Regions from separate parts of the Streptomyces sp. NPDC030222 genome, predicted to be linked through region 2. Evidence: riboswitches for the same ligand, from Rfam matches in the RefSeq annotation. Region 2 holds a riboswitch; each other region holds the start of a gene.
The links. Region 2 has a riboswitch for cobalamin ahead of ACZ4Z5_RS02790 (ABC transporter substrate-binding protein). Riboswitches for the same ligand answer to the same signal wherever they lie in the genome.

Region 1 (5,098 bases), on a different contig from region 2:
CGAAGCCCGGGTCGAGCAGGTTCTGGTCACGCATCACTGGCAGGCCTCGCAGGACTCGGGGTTCTCAAGGGAGCAGGCGACCGCGTCCGCGTCGGGGGCGGCCTGCTGGACGGGAATGGTCGCGGTCGCCGCGGGCGCACCGGCGGCGCGGGCGATACGGGTCGCCGGGCGGGACCGCAGGTAGTAGGTCGTCTTCAGGCCCTGCTTCCAGGCGTACGCGTACATCGAGCTGAGCTTGCCGATGGTGGGCGTCTCCATGAACAGGTTCAGCGACTGCGACTGGTCCAGGAACGGCGTACGGGCCGCCGCCATGTCGATCAGTCCGCGCTGCGGGATCTCCCAGGCGGTGCGGTACAGCGCCCGCACGTCCTCCGGGATCCACTTCAGGCCCTGCACCGAGCCGCTGGAGTCGCGCAGCGCCTCCCGGGTCTGCGCGTCCCACACGCCCAGCTTCTTCAGGTCGTCGACGAGGTACGAGTTGACCTGGAGGAACTCGCCCGACAGGGTCTCGCGCTTGAACAGGTTGGACACCTGCGGCTCGATGCACTCGTACACGCCGGCGATGGACGCGATGGTGGCCGTGGGCGCGATGGCGAGGAGCAGCGAATTGCGCATGCCGGTCGCGGCGATACGCTCCCGCAGGGCGGCCCACCGCTCGGGCCAGTGCAGCTCCACGTCGTAGTGGTCCGGGTGCAGCACCCCGCGGGCGGTGCGGGTCTTCTCCCAGGCGGGCAGCGGCCCGTGGCGCTCGGCGAGGTCGGCGGACGCCTCGTAGGCCGCGAGCATGATCCGCTCGGCGATCCTCGTGGACAGCGCCTTCGCCTCAGCGGAGTCGAAGGGCAGCCGCAGCTTGAAGAGCACGTCCTGCAGGCCCATCGCGCCCAGGCCCACCGGGCGCCACTTGGCGTTGGACCGGCCGGCCTGCTCGGTCGGGTAGAAGTTGATGTCGACCACCCGGTCGAGGAAGGTCACGGCGGTGCGCACGGTGGCGTCCAGCCGCTCCCAGTCCAGGTCCCCGTCGGTGACGAACGCGCCGAGGTTCACCGAGCCGAGGTTGCAGACGGCGGTCTCGCCGTCGTCCGTGACCTCCAGGATCTCGGTGCACAGGTTCGAGGAGTGCACGACGGCGCCCGGCTCGGCGGTCTGGTTGGCCGTGCGGTTCGAGGCGTCCTTGAAGGTCATCCAGCCGTTGCCGGTCTGGGCGAGGGTCCGCATCATCCGGCCGTACAGATCACGTGCCGGGATGGTCTTCCGGGCCAGCCCCGCCGCCTCGGCCCTGCGGTACGCGGCGTCGAAGTCCTCGCCCCACAGGTCGACCAGCTCCGGCACGTCGGCGGGGGAGAACAGCGACCAGTCTGCGTCGTCCTGGACCCGGCGCATGAACTCGTCCGGGATCCAGTGCGCGAGGTTGAGGTTGTGGGTGCGCCGGGCCTCCTCGCCCGTGTTGTCGCGCAGCTCCAGGAACTCCTCGATGTCCGCGTGCCAGGTCTCCAGGTAGACGCAGGCCGCGCCCTTGCGCCGGCCGCCCTGGTTGACGGCCGCGACGGAGGAGTCGAGGGTGCGCAGGAAGGGGACGATGCCGTTGGAGTGGCCGTTGGTGCCGCGGATCAGCGAACCGCGGGAGCGGATGCGGGAGTAGGACAGTCCGATGCCGCCGGCGTGCTTCGACAGCCGCGCCACCTGGTGGTAGCGGTCGTAGATCGAGTCCAGCTCGTCCAGCGGGGAGTCGAGCAGGTAGCAGGACGACATCTGCGGGTGCCGGGTGCCGGAGTTGAACAGGGTCGGCGAGGACGGCAGGTAGTCGAGCCGGCTCATCAGTCCGTAGAGCGCGGCGACCTCGTCGACCGAGCGGGTCGTCGTGCCCTCGGCGAGGCCGGAGGCGACCCGCAGCATGAAGTGCTGCGGGGTCTCGACGACCTGGCGGGTGATCGGGTGCCGGAGCAGGTAGCGGCTGTGCAGCGTCCGCAGGCCGAAGTAGCCGAAGCGGTCGTCGGCCGCCGGGTCGATCAGGGCGTCCAGCCGGGCCGCGTGGGTCCGGGCGAACTCGGCGGTGCGGTCGGCGATCAGGCCCTCGCGGTGGCCGACGGCGACGGACTCGGAGAAGGTCCGGACGCCCTGCGACGCGGCTTCCTCGGCGATGGTGACGGTGAGCAGCCGGGCGGCGAGCCGGGAGTACGCCGGGTCCTCGGAGATGAGTCCGGCGGCCGCTTCCGTGGCCAGCCCGCGCAGTTCGGCCTCGTCCGAGCCGGGCTGCCGGCCCCGCAGTGCGGCAGCGGCGACCCGGCCGGGGTCGGCGTCGGGCAGATCGGCGGTGAGGTCGGTCAGGGTCCGCAGCAGTGCGGTCCCGGGGCCGTCGTTCTCCGTCGCTGATGCCGGATCTGCGGGCGCGATGGTCACGGGGGTGCTCTCCCTCGCTCGGCTCGGGGCCGTCGGGAGGGCGGGGGCATGCGGGCGTGCGGGGGCTGGAGCCGACGCGCCGCGTCCACCGGCCCACTCCGCGAGGCCCGGACGTCTTGGACACCCGGGCCGGACGGTCCGGGTGCGCTGTCGGCAGGTCTTCGGACTCGGGGTTGCGCAAAGGCACACCGATCACACCGTTGCGGGACAGTTCCGGATTCGCACCGGATTCCCCTGCGGGACAGCGAGGATGAGCATACATGTGGGGGCGGCTCGCTGAATCATGCCCCACATCTAGTGTCGTGAGTGGGTGGAAACGCCCGAGGGCCGCCCCTTTGGTACGGGGCGGCCCTTGGGGGAGAAGGGGCCTTTCAGTGGGCGGCGCCGGCTGTGGCGGGCGGCAGTTCGGCCTGGACGCCCGGGTCCCCGGCGTCGGCCGTGTAGTCGGACGGGGAGGTCTCGTCGACGCCGTCCGGGGCCTTCACCGCACGCAGGACGAGGGTGAGGACCACGACCACGGCCACGTTCAGGACGAAGGCGGTCAGACCGATGTAGCCGATCTCACCGATGCCGGGGATGACGTCGGACGATCCGCCGAAGTGCTTCTGCGTCGGGCTGGCGACGCCGTACGCGGCCCAGGTGCCGTAGACCATGCCGGCCGCCCAGCCCGCGAGCAGCGCCCAGCGGTGGAACCAGCGCGTGAACAGGCCGCCGACCAGGGCCGGGAACGTCTGGAGGATCCAGATGCCGCCCAGCAGCTGGAAGTTGATGGCGACTGTCTTGTCCATGGTGAGCACGAAGACCAGCGCGCCGACCTTCACCAGCAGTGACACCAGCTTGGAGACCTTGGTCTCCTGTGCCGGGGTGGCGTCCGGCCGGAGGAAGTCCTTGTAGATGTTCCGGGTGAAGAGGTTGGCCGCGGCGATGGACATGATGGCCGCCGGCACCAGTGCGCCGATGCCGATGGCCGCGAAGGCCACCCCCGCGAACCAGTCGGGGAACATGTTCTCGAACAGCTGGGGGATGGCGAGCTGACCGTTGGTCACCTTCACCCCGGCGGCGATCGCCATGAAGCCGAGTATGGCCAGGAGGCCCAGCATCAGCGAGTAGAGCGGAAGGATGGTGGTGTTGCGGCGGATCACGTTGCGGCTGCGCGAGGACAGGGTGGCCGTGATCGAGTGCGGGTACATGAACAGCGCGAGGGCCGAGCCGAGCGCGAGCGTGGCGTAGGCCCACTGGGACGCCTCGCCGGGCACCAGGGCGCCGCGCGGTTTGCCGGTCGCCGGGTTGGTCTGCGCGAAGGCTTCTCCCGCCTTGGCGAAGACCGTGTCGAATCCGCCCAGTTTGATCGGGATGTAGATGATGGCCACCGCGATCACGATGTAGATCAGGGCGTCCTTGACGAACGCGATCAGTGCGGGTGCCCGCAGCCCCGACGAGTAGGTGTACGCGGCCAGCACGCCGAAGGCGATGAGCAGCGGCAGGTCCTTGACGAACCAGTTGGTGTTCTCGCCGCCGCCCACGCCCATCACGTCCAGCACCGCCTGGATGCCGACGAGCTGGAGCGCGATGTACGGCATGGTGGCGAGGATGCCGGTGAGGGCGACCGCCAGCGACAGGCCCCGGGAACCGAAGCGGCCGCGGACGAAGTCGGAGGTGGTGACGTAGCCGTGCCGGTGGGACACCGACCACAGGCGCGGCAGGAACATGAAGATCAGCGGGTACACCAGGATCGTGTAGGGCACGGCGAAGAAGCCGGCGGCGCCCGCCGCGTACACGGCGGCCGGGACGGCGACGAAGGTGTACGCCGTGTAGAGGTCGCCGCCCAGCAGGAACCAGGTGATCCAGGTGCCGAAGGACCGGCCGCCGAGCCCCCATTCGTCGAGGCTGTGCTCGTTCTCCGCCTTGCGCCAGCGCGCGGCGAGGAAACCCAGGACCGTGACGGCCAGGAAGAAGAAGACGAAGACGCCGAGGGCGACTCCGTTCACACCGTCCTTCATTCCGTCGCACCCCCCTTTGCGGTGCGCGTCCGCTCGTCGTGGCGCCACAGCTTGTACGCGACCATGGTGAGCGCGGTCGAGATCAGTACCCAGAGCATCTGGTACCAGTAGAAGAAGGGGATGCCGCCGACGGCGGGTTCCGTCTTCGCGTACGAGCCGACCCAGAGCATCGCGGCGAACGGTGCGATCAGGCAGAGGGCGACGATCACGCGCAGCGGCGTGATCAGAGGCGGTTTACTCTCGTCGGCCATGTGGCGGCTCCGTCCCTAACGATCACCTGTAGTGGGCAGGCAATCTAGGGCAGGGGTTCCCGCTGAAGGAACCCCCGTCCGCATATCGGTTGTTGATGGCTCGTCAGTTCGCTGCGGGGCGCTGGAGCCGTGCCACGAACTTGTAGCGGTCGCCGCGGTACACGGAGCGCACCCATTCGACGGGCTCGCCGTTGGCGTCCAGCGAGTGGCGGGACAGCATCAGCATCGGCAGGCCGACGTCCGTGCCCAGCAGTCCGGCCTCGCGCGGGGTGGCCAGCGAGGTCTCGATGGTCTCCTCGGCCTCCGCGAGATGGACGTCGTAGACCTCGGCGAGCGCGGTGTACAGGGAGGTGTACTTGACGAGGGAACGCCGCAGTGCGGGGAACCTCTTGGCGGAGAGGTGGGTGGTCTCGATGGCCATGGGCTCGCCGCTGGCCAGCCGCAGCCGCT
Region 2 (5,098 bases):
TGAGGGTGAGCCGGCCGGCTCCCGCCCAGCTCACCCGCGAGGTGGGGGCCCCGTCTCCCGGGGGCGCCACGGCCAGCCCTTCCCGGGCCAGGGCGCGTTCGAGGAGCGGGAGCACGTCGGCCGGCGCGTCGACCGTCACGTGGGCCCGCTCGGTGCGGCGCAGTCCGAAGGTGCCGGAGACCGGGTTGAAGGCGAGGTGGTCGGCGTCGAACGCCGCGGCAACGGCTCCGCCGCGGATCAGATCCTCGGGTGCCCCGGCGTGGACACGGGAGTCGCGGTCGACGAGCCAGACCGCGTCTGCCACCCGCAGGGCCAGCTCCAGGTCGTGCGTACTGACCACGACGGTCAGGCCCTTGTCCCGGGCGAGGTCGCGCAGCAGCACCGTGAGCGCCACCCGCGAGGGGACGTCGAGGAAGGCGGTCGGCTCGTCGAGGAGGACCACCTCGGGCTCCTGGGCGAGGGCACGCGCGGTCAGGACGCGCTGGCGTTCGCCGTCGGAGAGCTCGGCGGCCGGCCGGTCCGCCAGATGTCCCGCGCCCATCGCCTTCAGCGCCCACTCGACGGCCGCGTGGTCCGCGGCCGTGAGCCGGCCGGTGAACCCGGTGTGCGGGTGGCGGCCGAGCCCGGCCAGTTCCCGTACGGACAGCAGTCCGGGGTCCACCCGGTCGGTCAGGACGACCGCCAGCCGTCGGGCGAGAGCGGCCCGTGGCTGGTGCGCCAGGTCGGCCGCGCCGATCCGTATCCGGCCGTCGAGCGGTGGCAGGAGTCCGCACAGGGTGCGCAGCAGCGTGGACTTGCCCGCGCCGTTCGGTCCGAGCAGTACGGTCAGTTCTCCGGCCCGCGCCTGAAGGTCGAGCCCCGACAGCACCGCCCGGCCCGCTTCGCGCCCGCGCGGCGACCGGGTGCGGTAGCCGACGGCGAGCCCCTGGGTGGCGAGACCGCCGGGGCGGTCCGGTCCGTCGGTCATGTCCGTGACGGGTTCGGTCATGGTGTCGGTCACGAGGCCACTCCTTGTACGCCGCGCCGGCTGCGGATCAGGAACGCGATGACGACGGGGGCGCCGAACAGTGAGGTGATGGCGTTGAGCGGCAGGACGGAATCCGTGCCGGGCGGCTGGCTCAGCAGCGCGCACGCCAGCGCCAGGAACGCCCCCGCGAGTATCGACGCCGGGATCAGCGCCCGGTGGTCGGAGGTTCCCAGCGCCACCCGCGTCAGATGCGGGACGGCCAGGCCCAGGAAGGCGACCGGGCCGCAGAACGCGGTTGCCGCGCCGGCCAGCAGTGAGGTGCCGAGCAGCGCCAGATCGCGGCTGCGCCGCACGTTCAGGCCCATGGTGCGGGCGTAGTCCTCGCCGAGCAGCAGGGCGTTGAGGCGTTTGGCGGTCAGCAGCGCGGTCAGCAGGCCGGCGCCGATGACGGGCAGCATGACCTGGAGGTCGGGCCAGGTCGTGGCGCTGAAGCTGCCCAGGCCCCACATGACGAACTGCTGGGCGCGTTCGGGCCTGGCGTAGACGAGCATCACGCCGACCACCGCGGTGGCCGCCGAGCCGATCATGACGCCGATGACGAGCAGGGTGACGGCCGACTGCACCCATCGCGAGAGGAGCAGGACGAGGGCCAGCACGGCGGCGGCGCCGAGTGATGCGGCCAGGACGACGCCCACGCGCCCCAGCCCGGCCAGGTCTCCGGTGAAGCTGCCGGCGACCCCGCCGGTGCCGACCACCACGGCGGCGACACCCATGCTCGCGCCCGAGCTCACCCCGAGGGAGAACGGGTCGGCCAGCGCATTGCGGAACAGGGTCTGCATCTGCACGCCCGCCACCGCGAGGGCGGCACCGACGACGGTGGCGGTCAGCGCACGCGGCAGCCGGACCTGCTCGACGATCACGGTCCATCGCGGGTCGTCGGCGGTGCCGCCGAACAGGATCCGCACCACCTCCGCGACCGGCACCCGGTGGGAGCCGGTCGCGATGGTGAGGACGAACAGCGCGGCGGCACCGGCTGCGAGGGCGAGGACGACGGCGAGGCGCCGCCGCCTCGGCCGTACCGCCCGCGGGGCGTCCGGAGCGTCCGGAGCCTTCGGGGTCTTCGAGTTCTTCGAGGTCTTCGGGGTGGAGGCCGACGCGGTTGTCATGTGCGTCGTCACGCCTTGGGCACCGGTCGGTGGAAGGTGAAGGAGTGGCCCTTCGCCTGGTCCGGGTGCATCAGCGCGAAGAGGTCGGCGAGGACCAGGTCCGGGCGCAACACACCGCGCTCGAAGTAGTCGTTGCCGCCGCCGGGGCCGAGCGCCTTCGTGTTCGTCCAGACCGCGCCGCCGGAGAGGGCCTTCAACTGCCCGTACCGGCTGTCGGCCTTCACGGCGTCGGCGGTGGACTTCCACTGCTGGTCGGCGATCCAGACCGGGGCCTCGCCGCCCTTGGCGTACACCGCCTCGAAGTTCAGCTGCACGTTGCCGGTGCCCGCCTCACCGGCCCAGGGGTAGGTGCCGCCCGCGTCCTTGATCAGCCGGGCGGCGTAGCTGCCGCCGGCGGGCATGTACCAGGTGCCCTGGTACATCGTGCCGGGCAGCACTTCGACGGGCTTGCCGGCCTTGACCGCCTGCGCTCCCTTCTCGGCGACCTTCCGGTAGTCGCTCTCGATGGTGTCGAACACCTCGCCGGCGCGCTTCTCGGCTCCTGTGAGTGCGGCCATCGCCTTGACCCACTCGGCGCGTCCGAGCGGACTGGGCTCCAGCCACTCCGCGTTGGCGACGACGGCGATGCCGGCCTGGCGGAGCTTGGGGTATTGCGGGTCGTCGGTGCCCTGGGTCATCAGCACGTCGGGCTTGGCGCCGATGACCGTCTCGGCGTTGAGGGTGCGGTCCTTGGCGTACTCGGTGACCTTGCCGGCTTTCACCCGCTCGATCACCTGGGCGGAGGAGATGTTCGCGGCGCTCGCCACTCCGGTCAGCACGTCGAGGGTGCCGGTCTCGGTGAGCAGCGGCAGGTGGGTGGTGGAGGCGGAGTACAGGCTCTTGACGGGAACGGTGACCTGCTGCGCGGTCGCCAGCTCACCGGTCAACTCGGGCTTCGGTGCACCGCACTTGACCAGCACGTACGACTCGGGCTTCCCCTTGGGGAAGGGCTCGTCGACGGTGAGGACCTGGTAGCTCTTCTCGTACCGGAGCGTGAAGTTCTCGGCGTGCTTCACCGTCGACTTGACCGGGAAGTAGTCCTTGGCCGGGTCGAAGTCCTTGATGCAGCCGTCCCCGTAGGCCTGGGCCCCGGCGTCGGCGGGCGGGCTGGAGTCGCCGCCGCACGCGGTGACGGTGAGGGCGACGGAGAGAAGGACCGCCGCGGCGGCCTGACGGCGTCCGGGCATGACGGATCGTACGGTCAAGGTGACTCCTGGTGGCGTGCGTGGGCAGCGCGCATCGGCATCCTGGGGCGCGCGATGCGGTGTGTACGGAAAGGAATCCGCGGAGGGGGCGTCAGGACCTGGAGACGAGCCTGGGGGAACGGGCCGGTGCGGCCGGCCGGGCAGGCCGGACCTGACGGGTCACGGGCGGCGCGAAGCCGCCACACATACGCAGGCACACGAGTGCCACCGCCTCTCCCGGGGAAATCCGCCCCGTCCATCGAGGTGCGACGGCGTGAGTCTCCTGACTCGGGATCGACGCTTCTCCGGCCTTCCCACCCCGGACGGGGCGGTGGCCATGGCGGAGTCGCTCCCCCTACACAGTGGCGGTACCGTGCCGGAATCCCACCGGCTTCCTCGTTCCGCCGTCGCTTGTCGGACGGAAGCATGGCAGAACCGGCCACGGCCGCGCCAGACCCCCATGGGCGCGGCCGGCCACGGCGGACGGTCGTCGGCCGGGGAGTGGGTGAGTCCGGAGCGTCCGGCTGGGGCATGCACGGCGCATGCCCCAGCCGTCGGGAGCGGTCGGTTGCGCCGGGCTTTCGCGGGCCGTGGCCGACCGAGGCCGACCGCCCTCGGCGACCTCCTGGCAGCCGGGTACGCGGGTCGCCGATGGTGATCCGGCTCTCCTTGCGGCACTTGCGCACTCGCCGGCGAACACTGACGGTTCGGCTTCAGGGACGGATCCGGCACGGGGCCGGCAGACCGGTCCGGACAACGCAGCAGGCCCAGGTAGTCGACCTGGGCCTGCTCTCGAGAGCGGATGACGGGGATCGAACCCGCCTTCCCTATCCGGCGGCCCGCTCCAGGGTCTCCGCCGCCGTGCCCGTCCGCTGCATCCGGTGCCACCGCAACCGGCTGCCGAGCAACGCGGTCACCACGGACTGGACGACGACCAGGTACATGAGCTGGCGGTACAGGAAGATCTGCAGCGGCAGCGTCCACAGCGGCTCGAATCTCTCCCTGTCGAGCCGCAGCGCGTACACCGCCGTCGCGACCTGGACCGCGGTGAAGCCCAGCCAGACGCCGGCCGCTTGTCCCGCGTCCTGGAAAAGCAGTCCGTACACGGCGAAGACGTCGACGAGCGGGGCGAGCAGCGGCAGCACGGTCTGGAAGAGCAGCAGGTACGTCAGGCCGCGGCGGCCGAGCTTGCCGGACTGGCCGCGTTCGACGACGGCCCGGCGGTGCTTCCACATCGCCTGGAGGGTGCCGTAGCACCACCGGTAGCGCTGCTTCCACAGCTGACTGACGGTGGACGGCGCCTCGGTCCAGGCGATCGCCGACTCCTCGTAGACGACCCGCCAGCCGTCCCGGCACAGGGCCATGGTCAGGTCGGTGTCCTCCGCGAGGGTGTCCTCGCTGACGCCGCCGACCGCGGCGAGCGCGTCCCGGCGGAACGCGCCGATCGCACCGGGCACGGTGGGCATGCACTCCAGGACGTCGTACATTCGGCGGTCGAGGTTGAAGCCGATGACGTACTCGAGATGCTGCCACCGGCCGAGGACGCCGGTCCGGTTGCCGACCTTGGTGTTGCCGCTGACCGCGCCGACCCGCGGATCGGCGAGCGGCTGGATGAGCCGTTCGACGGCGTCGGGCTCGAAGACCGTGTCACCGTCGATCATCACGACGATGTCGAAGTACGCCCAGGACAGTCCCGTGTTGAGCGCGGCGGCCTTGCCTGCGTTGGGCTGCCGGACGACCAT
Region 3 (5,098 bases), on a different contig from region 2:
GCAGGCCCTGGGCCGTGAGGACCGCGGCGTCGTCGGCCCAGCGCAGCGCCAGGTCCACGTCGTGAGTGGCCATCACCACGGTCGTTCCCGCGGCGCGGAGCCTCCCCAGCACGTCGAGCAGCTGCTCCTGACCGTGGGGGTCGAGTCCCGCGGTGGGCTCGTCGAGGATCAGCACCCGGGGACGCATTGCTACCGCGCCCGCGATCGCCGCACGCTTGCGCTGCCCGTACGACAGCAGGTGTGTCGGCCGGTCGCGCAGCGCGGAGATGCCCAGCGCCTCCAGTGACGCGTCGACGCGCGACCGCACTTCGGCCTCCGGGAGGCCCAGGTTCATGGGACCGAAGGACACGTCCTGGCCGACGGAGGCGGCGAACAGCTGGTCGTCCGGGTCCTGCACGACCAGTTGGACGGAGGTGCGGAGCCGGGTGAGCCCCGCGCGGTCGTAGGTCACGGGCTCGCCGTCCAGCCGCACGACGCCGGTGCCGCAGCGCAGTCCGCCGCTCAGGAGCCGCAGCAGGGTCGTCTTGCCGCTGCCGTTGTGCCCGAGCAGGACGAGCGAGCGGCCCTCCGGGATCCCGAATGTGACTCCGTGGAGGACCCGGGGACCGTCCTCGTACGCGTACCCCGCGTCGACGAGTTCCACGACGGGCTGCGCGGCGGGATCCGCGGTCATACGACGAACCTTTCGAGCGTGAGGGTGAGTGCCGCGATGCCCGTCAGCAGGGCCGCGGTGGCGGCGAGGAAGCGGCCCGAGATCCTGGCCTCGGGAACGAGGACGCGCAGCGTTCCGTCGTAGCCGCGTCCCGCGAGCCCCGTCTGGAGCCGGGAGGCCCGGTCGAAGGCGCGGACGAACGCGGTCGCGCCGAGCCCCGACAGGGCGCGCCAGGCCGCGGCGCGCGTGGTGTGGCCGAGCCGGGCCGCCTGCGCCTGCCGGATGCTGCTGATCGCGTCCAGCAGCAGGAAACCGATCCGGTACATCACGAGCGCGACGTCCACGACCGGCGCGGGCACACCGGCCCGCACCAGGCGGGGCAGCAGGTCCGAGACGGGTGTGGTGAACGCGAACAGCAGCACGCCGAGGGATGCGGCCGAGGTCCGCAGCAGCAGGTTCCCCGCGGCCTCGGGGCCGTGCGGGGCGAGCGACACGAGTCCCTCCGGACCGCCGACCCGGATGAGCAGCGGCACGGCCCCGGTGAAGCAGAAGCCGAGCGGGATGCGGAACGCCCGCCAGAGCTGCCGGGACGCCACTCCGGCCGGGCCGAGGAGCAGGGCGAGCGTCGCGACGGCGACCAGGGGCGCGCCGGGCCACGGCGGCAGTGAGATAGCGGAGACGGTGAGTCCCAGGCCCAGGCACGCCTTGTCCACGGGATGGCGGCGGCGCCAGCGACTGCTGTGCGCCGCCACGTCGATGGGCAGCACCGGGCGCTACGCCTGGGTGTCGTCGGCGCGGGCGGCTCCGGCGTCCGCCGGGACCGGTCCGTCGGCCGGGCCGGGCCGGTCCGTGGCCGGGGCGCCGTCCTCGCCGGTGCCGGCAGTCGTGGCGCGGGCCCGTGCCACGCCCTGCCTGCGGCCCTTGCGCAGACCGAAGTAGTAGGCCAGCACACCGGCGCCGAGGGCGGCTTGCAGGGCGAACAGCGCGGACTCGATCTCGCCGGACGGCGGTTCGTAGAGCGGGGTGAACCAGGGCTCGTAGCCGGGGTCGAGTTCCGCGATCGCCGATTCCGCCTGGGCGTCGGCGCCCGTGAACGGCTCCTCCTTGCCCTCGCCGAGCCCCAGGGCCAGGGGCAGCACGGCCAGGGCGGCCACGATCAGCAGCAGCAGGGCGTTGATCTTCGCGTTGCGGCTCATCGGGCCACGGCCTCCGTCGTGTCGTCGTCCTTCCGGCGCGGCGTCAGCAGCACTCCCAGCCGGGTGAGATCGGCTTTGCTGGACTGCGCGAGCAGGCGCATCACCAGTACCGTCAGCAGTCCCTCGCTGACGGCGAGCGGGATCTGCGTGACGGCGAATATGCCGCCGAACTTGGCGAGCGCGCCCAGGATTCCGCTCGCCGGGTCGGGGAAGGCGAGCGCCAGCTGGACACTCGTGACGCAGTACGTGCACAGGTCCGCGACGAACGCCCCGAAGAACACGCTCACCATCAGCGGTGTGTCGAACCTCCGCAGCAGCCGGTAGATCCCGTAGCCCGCCCAGGGACCGGCGATCGCCATCGAGAAGGCGTTGGCGCCCAGCGTGGTGAGGCCGCCGTGCGCCAGCAACAGCGCCTGGAACAGCAGGGTGATGGTGCCCAGCACCGCCATGATGGGCGGCCGGAACAGGATCGCACCCAGGCCCGTTCCGGTCGGATGGGAGCAACTGCCGGTCACGGACGGGATCTTCAGTGCGGAGAGTACGAACGTGAAGGCGCCGGAGGCTCCCAGCAGCAGTGTGCTCTCGGGATTCGCCTTCACCTCCCGGGTGAGCGTACGGACACCGTGGACGACGAAGGGGGCGGACGCGGCGCTCCAGGCGACCGCGTGCAACGGGGGCAGATAACCCTCGGCTATGTGCATGAGTCGGAAGACCCTCTCCAGCACCTCGTGGATGGACAACGCGCCCCGGCCGGTCTCCTGGCTGACGGGTCATGCCGCTCGGGCTCCGCCTTCCCGGGCCGGCCGCGGTCCTCCGCGGCGCCCCAGTGGCTTCCCCCGTTCCCCTGGGGAGTGGAGCCGAACTTCCCGATCACAGTGGCGAGGGCCGCACCGGTTCTGCACCGGTTTCCCGTTCACCAAGGCTCTGTGACCTTAGTGGTCCGGGGTGAACCGTCACAAGCGGCGCACAGGTGTGCGGATCGCCTTGCGCCGGAGATCACAACCCGGTCGTCGGCCCCCCTGTCCCTTACTGGCAAGTAGCTTCGACGTGACGGATGCGGATGGAGGCACAATGGGCCCAGAATGGTGCAAAGCCGCACGACCGAGGAGGTCGCATGAACGCTGAATCCGAGTCGAAGCGGGGACGGCTGGGCGGGATCACGCCCGACAGTCTTCTCCACACGGGTGCCAGTGACGATTGCACCGCGGAAGATCTGGTGCTCGCCTCGGGGCGTGACATCACTCCCAAGACCATGGAGTGGGCCAAGCGGCGTCTGGCCGCCGAGGGGCGCGCGGCGATCGACAAACAGCTCCCCTGATCAGCATCTTCCTCTTCACGTCAACTCTGTACGAGGTCGCGGCGCGTGCCGCCGCCCGGAGCGGGCAGACGGTACGCGCCTCGTGTTCTCCGGGCTGCCTTTCCCGCGCGGCTGATCCGGCTCGCGGTGCACCGCCGTGGTGGCGCGCCGGTGCCCGTCCCCGCTCGGCTTCGTCGCGGCCCGGCTCCGGCGGCATTCACCGGTGGTACGCGGCGGCGACGTGACGCCCGCCTCGCGGCGGAGCGCGTATGCCGGGCGCACGCACGGACCGCGAGTCGTCCTTGCCCCGGTCCTCCTCGCCCCGGTCCACCCCTTCCTCCTCACCCCGTCCCGTAGACGCCCTCCGCGAAGGCGGCGAGCTGATTGGCGGGGAGCTTTCTGACCAGGTCGGCCTCGGTGATCATGCCGACCGGCTGTCCGTTGTCCAGCACCAGCAGCCGCCGCACCCGTGCCTCGCCCATCACCCTGACCGCCTCGCCAGCGGGGGCGGCGGCGTCCACGGAGAGCGGCGGGCCCTCGGCAAGGTCCCCGGCTGTGACCTTCGCCGGATCGTGTCCCGCCGCCAGGCACTTCACCACGATGTCCCGGTCGGTCACGATCCCCGCCAGGCCGCCCGCGCTGCTCGTCACCGGCAGTGCGCCCACGTCGTGGTCGCGCATCACCTGCGCCGCGCGGTCGAGCGTCTCGGTCGCCGGAACGGTCAGCAGATCGCTCGTCATCAGGTCGCGTGCGGTGAGCATGGGGACCTCCATAGGCGGTGGGGAGGAGGGGCGCCACCGCCATGCTGTCCGGGCCGCGGTCCGTGTGCGAGCCACCCGGGCCGTACGGGTGAGCTCACGGCGCACCGTCGGGGCCGGCGTCTCCCGCCCTGCGCGAGTCTTCCGGATTCCTGCAACACGTTCTACTGTGTGCCCCGCCTCGAGCCGCGGCCACGTGCGGCCCCAGGACCGACCGCGACACTCCGGGAGGGACCGTGCACCTCGCCTACACACCCGAGCAGCAGCGGCTGCGCGCCGAGCTTCGCGCGTACTTCGCCGAGCTGGTCCCGGGCGGCAGCGCCCACGGCCACCCGGACGGCACCCGAGGCAGGGGAGCGTCCGCCGACGCGGATCCGGTCGCCCGGAAGCGGTTCTACCGGGAGACCATCCGCCGGCTCGGCGCCGACGGGCGCCTCGGCATCGGCTGGCCCGTGGAGTACGGCGGCAGCGGGATGACCCCCATCGAGCAGTTCATCTTCTTCGACGAGGCCGCCCAGGCCGGAGTGCCCCTGCCGCTGATGGCGCTGAACACCGTGGGGCCCACGATCATGCAGTACGGCACCGAGGAGCAGAAGCGGTATTTCCTGCCGAAGATCCTCTCCGGGGAGATCGACTTCGCCATCGGCTACAGCGAACCCGACGCCGGCACCGACCTGGCCTCCCTGAAGACCCGCGCGGTACGCGACGGCGACACCTACGTGGTGAACGGGCAGAAGATCTGGACCACCAACGGCGACACCGCCGACTGGGTCTGGCTGGCCGTCCGTACCGACCCGGAGGCCCCGCCGCACAAGGGCATCACCATGCTCCTCGTCCCCACCACCGATCCCGGGTACTCCTGCACCCTCATCAACACGCTGGCCTCGCACGACACCACGGCCAGCTACTACGAGAACGTCCGGGTGCCCGTCGCGCACCGCGTCGGCGAGGAGAACCAGGGCTGGCGGCTGATCACGAACCAGCTCAACCACGAGCGGGTGACCCTGGCCGCCCACGGCACCATGGCCATCCGCGCGCTCCACGACGTCCAGCGCTGGGCCGCCGACACCAAACTCGCCGACGGCCGCCGGGTAGTCGACCTCGGCTGGGTGCGCGGCCGCCTGGCCCGCACCCACGCCAGGCTCGACGCGATGAAGCTCCTCAACTGGCAGATGGTGGCAGCCGTGCAGCACGG
Region 4 (5,098 bases), on a different contig from region 2:
TCATCTCGCCCACCGGCTTGCCCATCAGCACCACCTGGCTGCTGCGGTCGCCGCCGGGCTTGAGCAGCACGGGGTTCATCAGCGCGCTCGGTTCGACCCGGGCGGCCTGCGCCTGCATGGCCTGCGCCCGCCCGATCTCGGCGCCCTCCCGTGTGACGAAGGAGTTCAGCGACATGTTCTGCGCCTTGAACGGAGCGACGTTCACTCCCTGGCGGACCAGCCAGCGGCAGATACCGGCCGACACCACGCTCTTCCCGGCGTCCGACGTCGTGCCGGCGACCAGGAGTCCTCCACCGCCGCTCATGCGGTCTCCCTTTCCCTTTCCGTGGTGGTACGGGGCTTCTCCGAAGGCGTACGGGGTTTCTCCGTGGCCGTGCGGGGCTTCCTCGTGGGCGTCCGGGGCTTCGTGGCCGTTCGGGCCGCAGGCCGTCGCCCGTCCGCCGCCGTCCGTGTCTCCGTCATCGCCGCCCCCGGCGGGTGCGCAGGGCACCGGCTGCGAGCCGGGCGGTGACGCAGGTGGCCAGGGTGAGGGCCGTCACCCGGCGGGAGAGCCGGACCGCGCGGTCGATGTCGGCGAGTGCGACCGGGCGGCCGGTCGCGTTGAGCACCGGACGGTGCTCGACGCGACCGCCGTACGCGAGCGTGCCGCCGAGGCGGACGCCCAGGGCGCCGGCGAAGGCGGCCTCGACTGGACCGGCGTTGGGGCTGGGGTGCCGTGCGGCGTCCGCGCGCCATGCCCGCAGGGCTCCGCGCGGATTGCCCCCCGCGACCGTGGCGAGGGCCGCGGTGAGCCGGGCGCCGGGCCATCCGGCCATGTCGTCGAGACGGGCGGAGGCCCACCCGAACCTGCGGTGGCGGGGCGACTTGTGGCCCACCATGGCGTCGAGGGTGTTGATGGCCCGGAATCCGACGAGGCCCGGCACCCCTCCGAGGGCGCCCCAGACCAGTGCGCCCACCACGGCGTCCGAGGTGTTCTCGGCGACGGACTCGACGACCGCGCGGGCGATGCCCGGCGCGTCGAGGGCGTGCGGGTCGCGTCCGCACAGATGGGGGAGGCGTTCCCGGGCGGCCTCGGTGTCCCCGGCGGCGAGCGCTCCGGCGATCGTGCGGGCCTCCCGGCCGAGCGTGGTGCCGCCGACGACGGACCAGGTGGCGGCCGCGGTCAGCGCGACGCGGGCGAGGGGACGGCGGCGGACGGCGTGTGCGGCCAGTGCGGCGGCACCCACCGCGCCCCCGGCGCACACCACGGCGTGGAGGGCGCCCCAGCCGCGGTGGTCGCGCCACAGGGCCCGTTCGACGGCCGCGGCGGCCCGTCCGAAACCGGCGACGGGGTGTCCGCGGCGCGGGTCACCGAGCAGCAGGTCTCCCGCCATTCCGGCGGCGGCGCCGTATGCGAAGAGGTGATCGGCATGCATTCGGTCAGCCCGCCGACACACCTCGGAGGGGTCCCGGTCGCGGTGCGGTGCTCGGCGGCGGCATGGCGCGCATGGCGGTGTGTCCTCACTCAGGGTCCGCGCCCTGGATCGACGTGACCGGCGGCGAGAGTCTCCTGGCTCCCGGATCCGCGATTCCCCCGGCCTTCCAGTCCGCGTGCGCGAACCGTGACGTCCGGTGTGGGGGAGCGCTCCCCGGTGACAGTGGCGGGACCGCGCCGGATTCTCACCGGCTTCCTCTTCTGCCGCCGTACATGGCCCGGGCAGTCCACCACGCCCCGCGAACAGCAGTCAACTTGCCCTTTGACCTGCGGGGGAGTGCCGGGCACGGCAGCGCCCCACGAGCGGAATGCCGCTCGCGGGGCGCGATACAGAGCCTGTGTGTCCTACGACACGATCAGGTAGATGCCGAAGCTCACGGCCGCCGCGCACAGCGCGAACGAGAGGTACGCACCGGTCCGCTTCAGGGCCATGGAGCCGGAACCGGAACCCTCCGCGGGCTTCGACATACCGACGATGCCCAGGGTGAACAGGCTCACCAGGACGACGGTGACCATCAGGCTGACTCCGAAGACGGAGCCGAGAGCTGCCCAGTCGATCTTCATGCTTCTCGTTCCTTACACCGCTGCGGGCTGCGGGGGCTCGGGGGCGGCGGACGTGGCCGGGGCCGGGATGGTGGCCTTGAGGTCGCCGACGGGAGGCGGGGTGACGGCCGCGATCGCGGTGGTCACCACGCCCGCGGGCTCGGCCGTCTCGTCGACCTCGTTGACGTTGCTGTGGTCGACGACCTGGCGGCGGGAAACGACCCAGATCGCCACGCAGGACCCGATGAGCAGGGCCACGACGGTGCCGACGCCCCAGCTGCCCTGCCGGGCCACGAACTCGGACGCGGCGGCGACCAGTCCGGCGGCCGGGAGCGTCAGACCCCAGGCGACGAACATGCGGGTCGCGGTGGACCAGCGGACCACACCGCCCTTGCGGCCGAGGCCGGCACCCATGACCGCGCCGGAGCACGAGTGGGTGGTCGACAGGGAGAAGCCGAGGTTGGAGGAGGCCAGGATGACGCTGGCGGCGCTGCTCTGGGCGGCGAAGCCCTGCTGCGGCTGGAGGTCGGTGAGGCCCTTGCCCATGGTGCGGATGATGCGCCAGCCGCCGAGGTACGTGCCGAGGGCGATGGCCGTGCCGGCCGAGACGATGACCCACATCGGGGGGTTGGAGCCGGGGGCGAGGACGCCGCCGGTGACCAGGGCGAGGGTGATGATGCCCATCGTCTTCTGGGCGTCGTTGGTGCCGTGGGCGAGCGAGACCAGGCCGGCGGAGGCGATCTGGCCGGTGCGGTAGCCCTTCGCGGTGGACTTCTCGTCGGCGTTCTTGCCGATCATGTACGTCATGCGGGTCGCGAGCATCGCTCCGATGCCGGCGACGAGGGGGGCGGCGATCGCCGGGATGAGCACCTTGGTCACGACGACTCCGCCGTTGACACCGCTGATGCCGACGGACGCGATGGTTGCGCCGATCAGACCGCCCATCAGGGCGTGCGAGGAGCTGGACGGCAGTCCGACCAGCCAGGTCAGCAGGTTCCAGAGGATCGCGCCGACGAGGGCGGCGAAGATGACCTCGGGGCGTATGCCTTCCTCATTGACCAGTCCGCTGGAGATCGTCTTGGCGACCTCCACGGACAGGAAAGCGCCGATGAGGTTGAGCACGGCGGACATGGCCACCGCGGTCTTGGGCTTGAGGGCACCGGTCGAGATGGTGGTCGCCATCGCGTTGGCGGTGTCGTGGAAACCGTTCGTGAAATCGAACACTAGAGCTGTCACAACCACTATCGCGAGCAGCAAAGTGATGTGTTCCATTTACCCAGGCAATCGTTTGGTGTCAGTGGCTGGTTGAACCTAGGAAACCTGGATGAACGGAAGGTGAACGCGATCGGGCCCGGCGGTGTCGCAGGTCGCCGGTGCGTGGGGTGGATTGCGGCTGTATCGCTCCGGATCGGCTCGGAGGAGCGGATTCCACGGCTTTGCCCGACGTCTTCACTCGAACAAGTGACCCACCCGAAGAGACCTTTGTCACTCGGAAGGGTTACCACCCGCTCTGTGCTGCCACGACGTCGAATGACGCCCCGGCGGAGGGGTGCGGCCGGGCGGTCGGGCATGCCGCGTCGGCGGCGGAAGGCGGTCCCGTACCGGGGGTCGGCGCTCCGGTCGGGCGGCCCGGGCGGGGGTACGGTGTGACGGAGGTCACGCCGCATCGGAGGTCTCGGTTCCGCATCGGAGGTCTCCGGTGCCCCGGAACCCGCCGCAGCGGACGCACGCCGCCGACGCCCGACGCGGGTACGACGTCCCGCCCGCTATCCCGGCACCGCCCGGGCGACGTCCACTGGCAGGGGGCACCCTGCGCACCGACACTGAAGGGGTGCGCCCGGCTACAGCGACGGCAGCGGCCGTCACCACCCTGCTCGGCATCGGCGCGGCCGTCATCGTGGCCGGCCGGTACGCCAGCGACGCCGCGCTGAAGCACTCCGACGGCCGTGCACTCCCCGGGGAGCCCCGGCTCACCGTGCACGGCACGGCCCCGGGCCGGATCATCCTCACCCGCAGCCTCGCCTCGCTGCGCCCCGGCACCTACGGCCTGGTCGGACCGCATACCCACGCCGTCGTCGGCGACGTCATCGAGGACGAGCAGCACTCCGCCGACACGGTCGTCCGCCGACTCGACCGGGTCACCCGCGGCACACTCCGCTCCGGCGACCGGCTGCGCCTCTCCCCGCAGGTCCACCACGGGACCCCCGGCAGCGCGCTGGGCATCGACTACGAGAACGTCGAGATCCCCGGGGAGCTGGGCGCCCTGCCCGCCTGGTACGTCCACGGGCCGCGCACCACCTGGGTCGTCGCCGTCCACGGCCTCGGCGCCACCCGGGAGCACGCCCTCAACGTCCTGCCGTTCCTGCACCGCAGACGGTTCCCGGTGCTGCTGCTCGCCTACCGGGGGGACCCGGGCGCCCCGCACTCCCCGGACGGACTCGGCCACCTCGGCGGCTCCGAGTGGCGCGACCTCGACGCGGCGGTCCGCTACGCCGTACGCCGCGGCGCCGAGCGGGTCGTGGTGCACGGCTGGTCCACGGGGGCCACCATGGCCCTGCACGCCGCCGCCGACTCCGGCGTCCGCGACCGCATCGGCGGTCTCGTCCTCGACTCGCCGGTGCTGGACTGGGAGGCGACGCTGCGCGCGCTCGCCTCGGCCCACCACACGCCCGCCGCCCTGCTGCCGCTCGCGGTGCGGGCCGCGCAGGACAGGACCGGGATGCGCGGTGAACGGCTCGCCGCGGCGGCCGCCCCCGAAGCGCTGCGGGTCCCCACCCTCCTCTTCCACGGCCCCGGCGACGTCCTGGCCCGCTGGGAGCGGTCGCGTGAACTCGCCTCCCGGCGGCCCGACCTGGTGACCCTCCAGACCTTCACCGAGGCCCCGCACGCCGCCATGTGGAACGCCGACCCCGCCCGCTACGAGGAAGCCCTCCGCCGCTTCCTGGTCCCACTGGCCTAGACGGGGTTTCCGGCGGACCCGGCCGGGCCCGGCCGCCTGGCACCGCGGCTTCCGGAGTTTTCGCCGGTCGCCGACGCTCCGCATGGACCCTCCCTCTCTCCCCCTGCCTCCGGCGGGACCCC

Region 1: linked by a shared signal. The riboswitch ahead of ACZ4Z5_RS01480 (ribonucleoside-diphosphate reductase subunit alpha) and the one ahead of ACZ4Z5_RS02790 (ABC transporter substrate-binding protein) in region 2 are both predicted to bind cobalamin.
Region 3: linked by a shared signal. The riboswitch ahead of ACZ4Z5_RS07970 (energy-coupling factor ABC transporter permease) and the one ahead of ACZ4Z5_RS02790 (ABC transporter substrate-binding protein) in region 2 are both predicted to bind cobalamin.
Region 4: linked by a shared signal. The riboswitch ahead of ACZ4Z5_RS10850 (cobalamin biosynthesis protein) and the one ahead of ACZ4Z5_RS02790 (ABC transporter substrate-binding protein) in region 2 are both predicted to bind cobalamin.

The regions. Positions count from the first base shown of each region.
Region 1 covers NZ_JBVICA010000001.1:343,538-348,635, reverse strand. The annotation lists gene ACZ4Z5_RS01485 (ribonucleotide-diphosphate reductase subunit beta) at 1-34, opposite strand, end outside; gene ACZ4Z5_RS01480 (ribonucleoside-diphosphate reductase subunit alpha) at 34-2,397, opposite strand; cobalamin riboswitch at 2,533-2,661, opposite strand; gene mctP (monocarboxylate uptake permease MctP) at 2,769-4,397, opposite strand; gene ACZ4Z5_RS01470 (DUF3311 domain-containing protein) at 4,394-4,648, opposite strand; gene ACZ4Z5_RS01465 (GntR family transcriptional regulator) at 4,752-5,098, opposite strand, start outside.
Region 2 covers NZ_JBVICA010000002.1:40,889-45,986, reverse strand. The annotation lists gene ACZ4Z5_RS02800 (ABC transporter ATP-binding protein) at 1-1,000, opposite strand, end outside; gene ACZ4Z5_RS02795 (FecCD family ABC transporter permease) at 997-2,133, opposite strand; gene ACZ4Z5_RS02790 (ABC transporter substrate-binding protein) at 2,142-3,377, opposite strand; cobalamin riboswitch at 3,615-3,791, opposite strand; gene ACZ4Z5_RS02785 (bifunctional polysaccharide deacetylase/glycosyltransferase family 2 protein) at 4,184-5,098, opposite strand, start outside.
Region 3 covers NZ_JBVICA010000004.1:227,399-232,496, reverse strand. The annotation lists gene ACZ4Z5_RS07985 (energy-coupling factor ABC transporter ATP-binding protein) at 1-673, opposite strand, end outside; gene cbiQ (cobalt ECF transporter T component CbiQ) at 670-1,419, opposite strand; gene ACZ4Z5_RS07975 (energy-coupling factor ABC transporter substrate-binding protein) at 1,426-1,848, opposite strand; gene ACZ4Z5_RS07970 (energy-coupling factor ABC transporter permease) at 1,845-2,549, opposite strand; cobalamin riboswitch at 2,580-2,808, opposite strand; gene ACZ4Z5_RS07965 (hypothetical protein) at 2,963-3,166, shown strand; gene ACZ4Z5_RS07960 (CBS domain-containing protein) at 3,487-3,906, opposite strand; gene ACZ4Z5_RS07955 (acyl-CoA dehydrogenase family protein) at 4,140-5,098, shown strand, end outside.
Region 4 covers NZ_JBVICA010000006.1:46,280-51,377, reverse strand. The annotation lists gene ACZ4Z5_RS10855 (cobyric acid synthase) at 1-304, opposite strand, end outside; gene ACZ4Z5_RS10850 (cobalamin biosynthesis protein) at 459-1,415, opposite strand; cobalamin riboswitch at 1,543-1,673, opposite strand; gene ACZ4Z5_RS10845 (hypothetical protein) at 1,820-2,038, opposite strand; gene ACZ4Z5_RS10840 (inorganic phosphate transporter) at 2,051-3,289, opposite strand; gene ACZ4Z5_RS10835 (alpha/beta hydrolase) at 3,849-4,976, shown strand.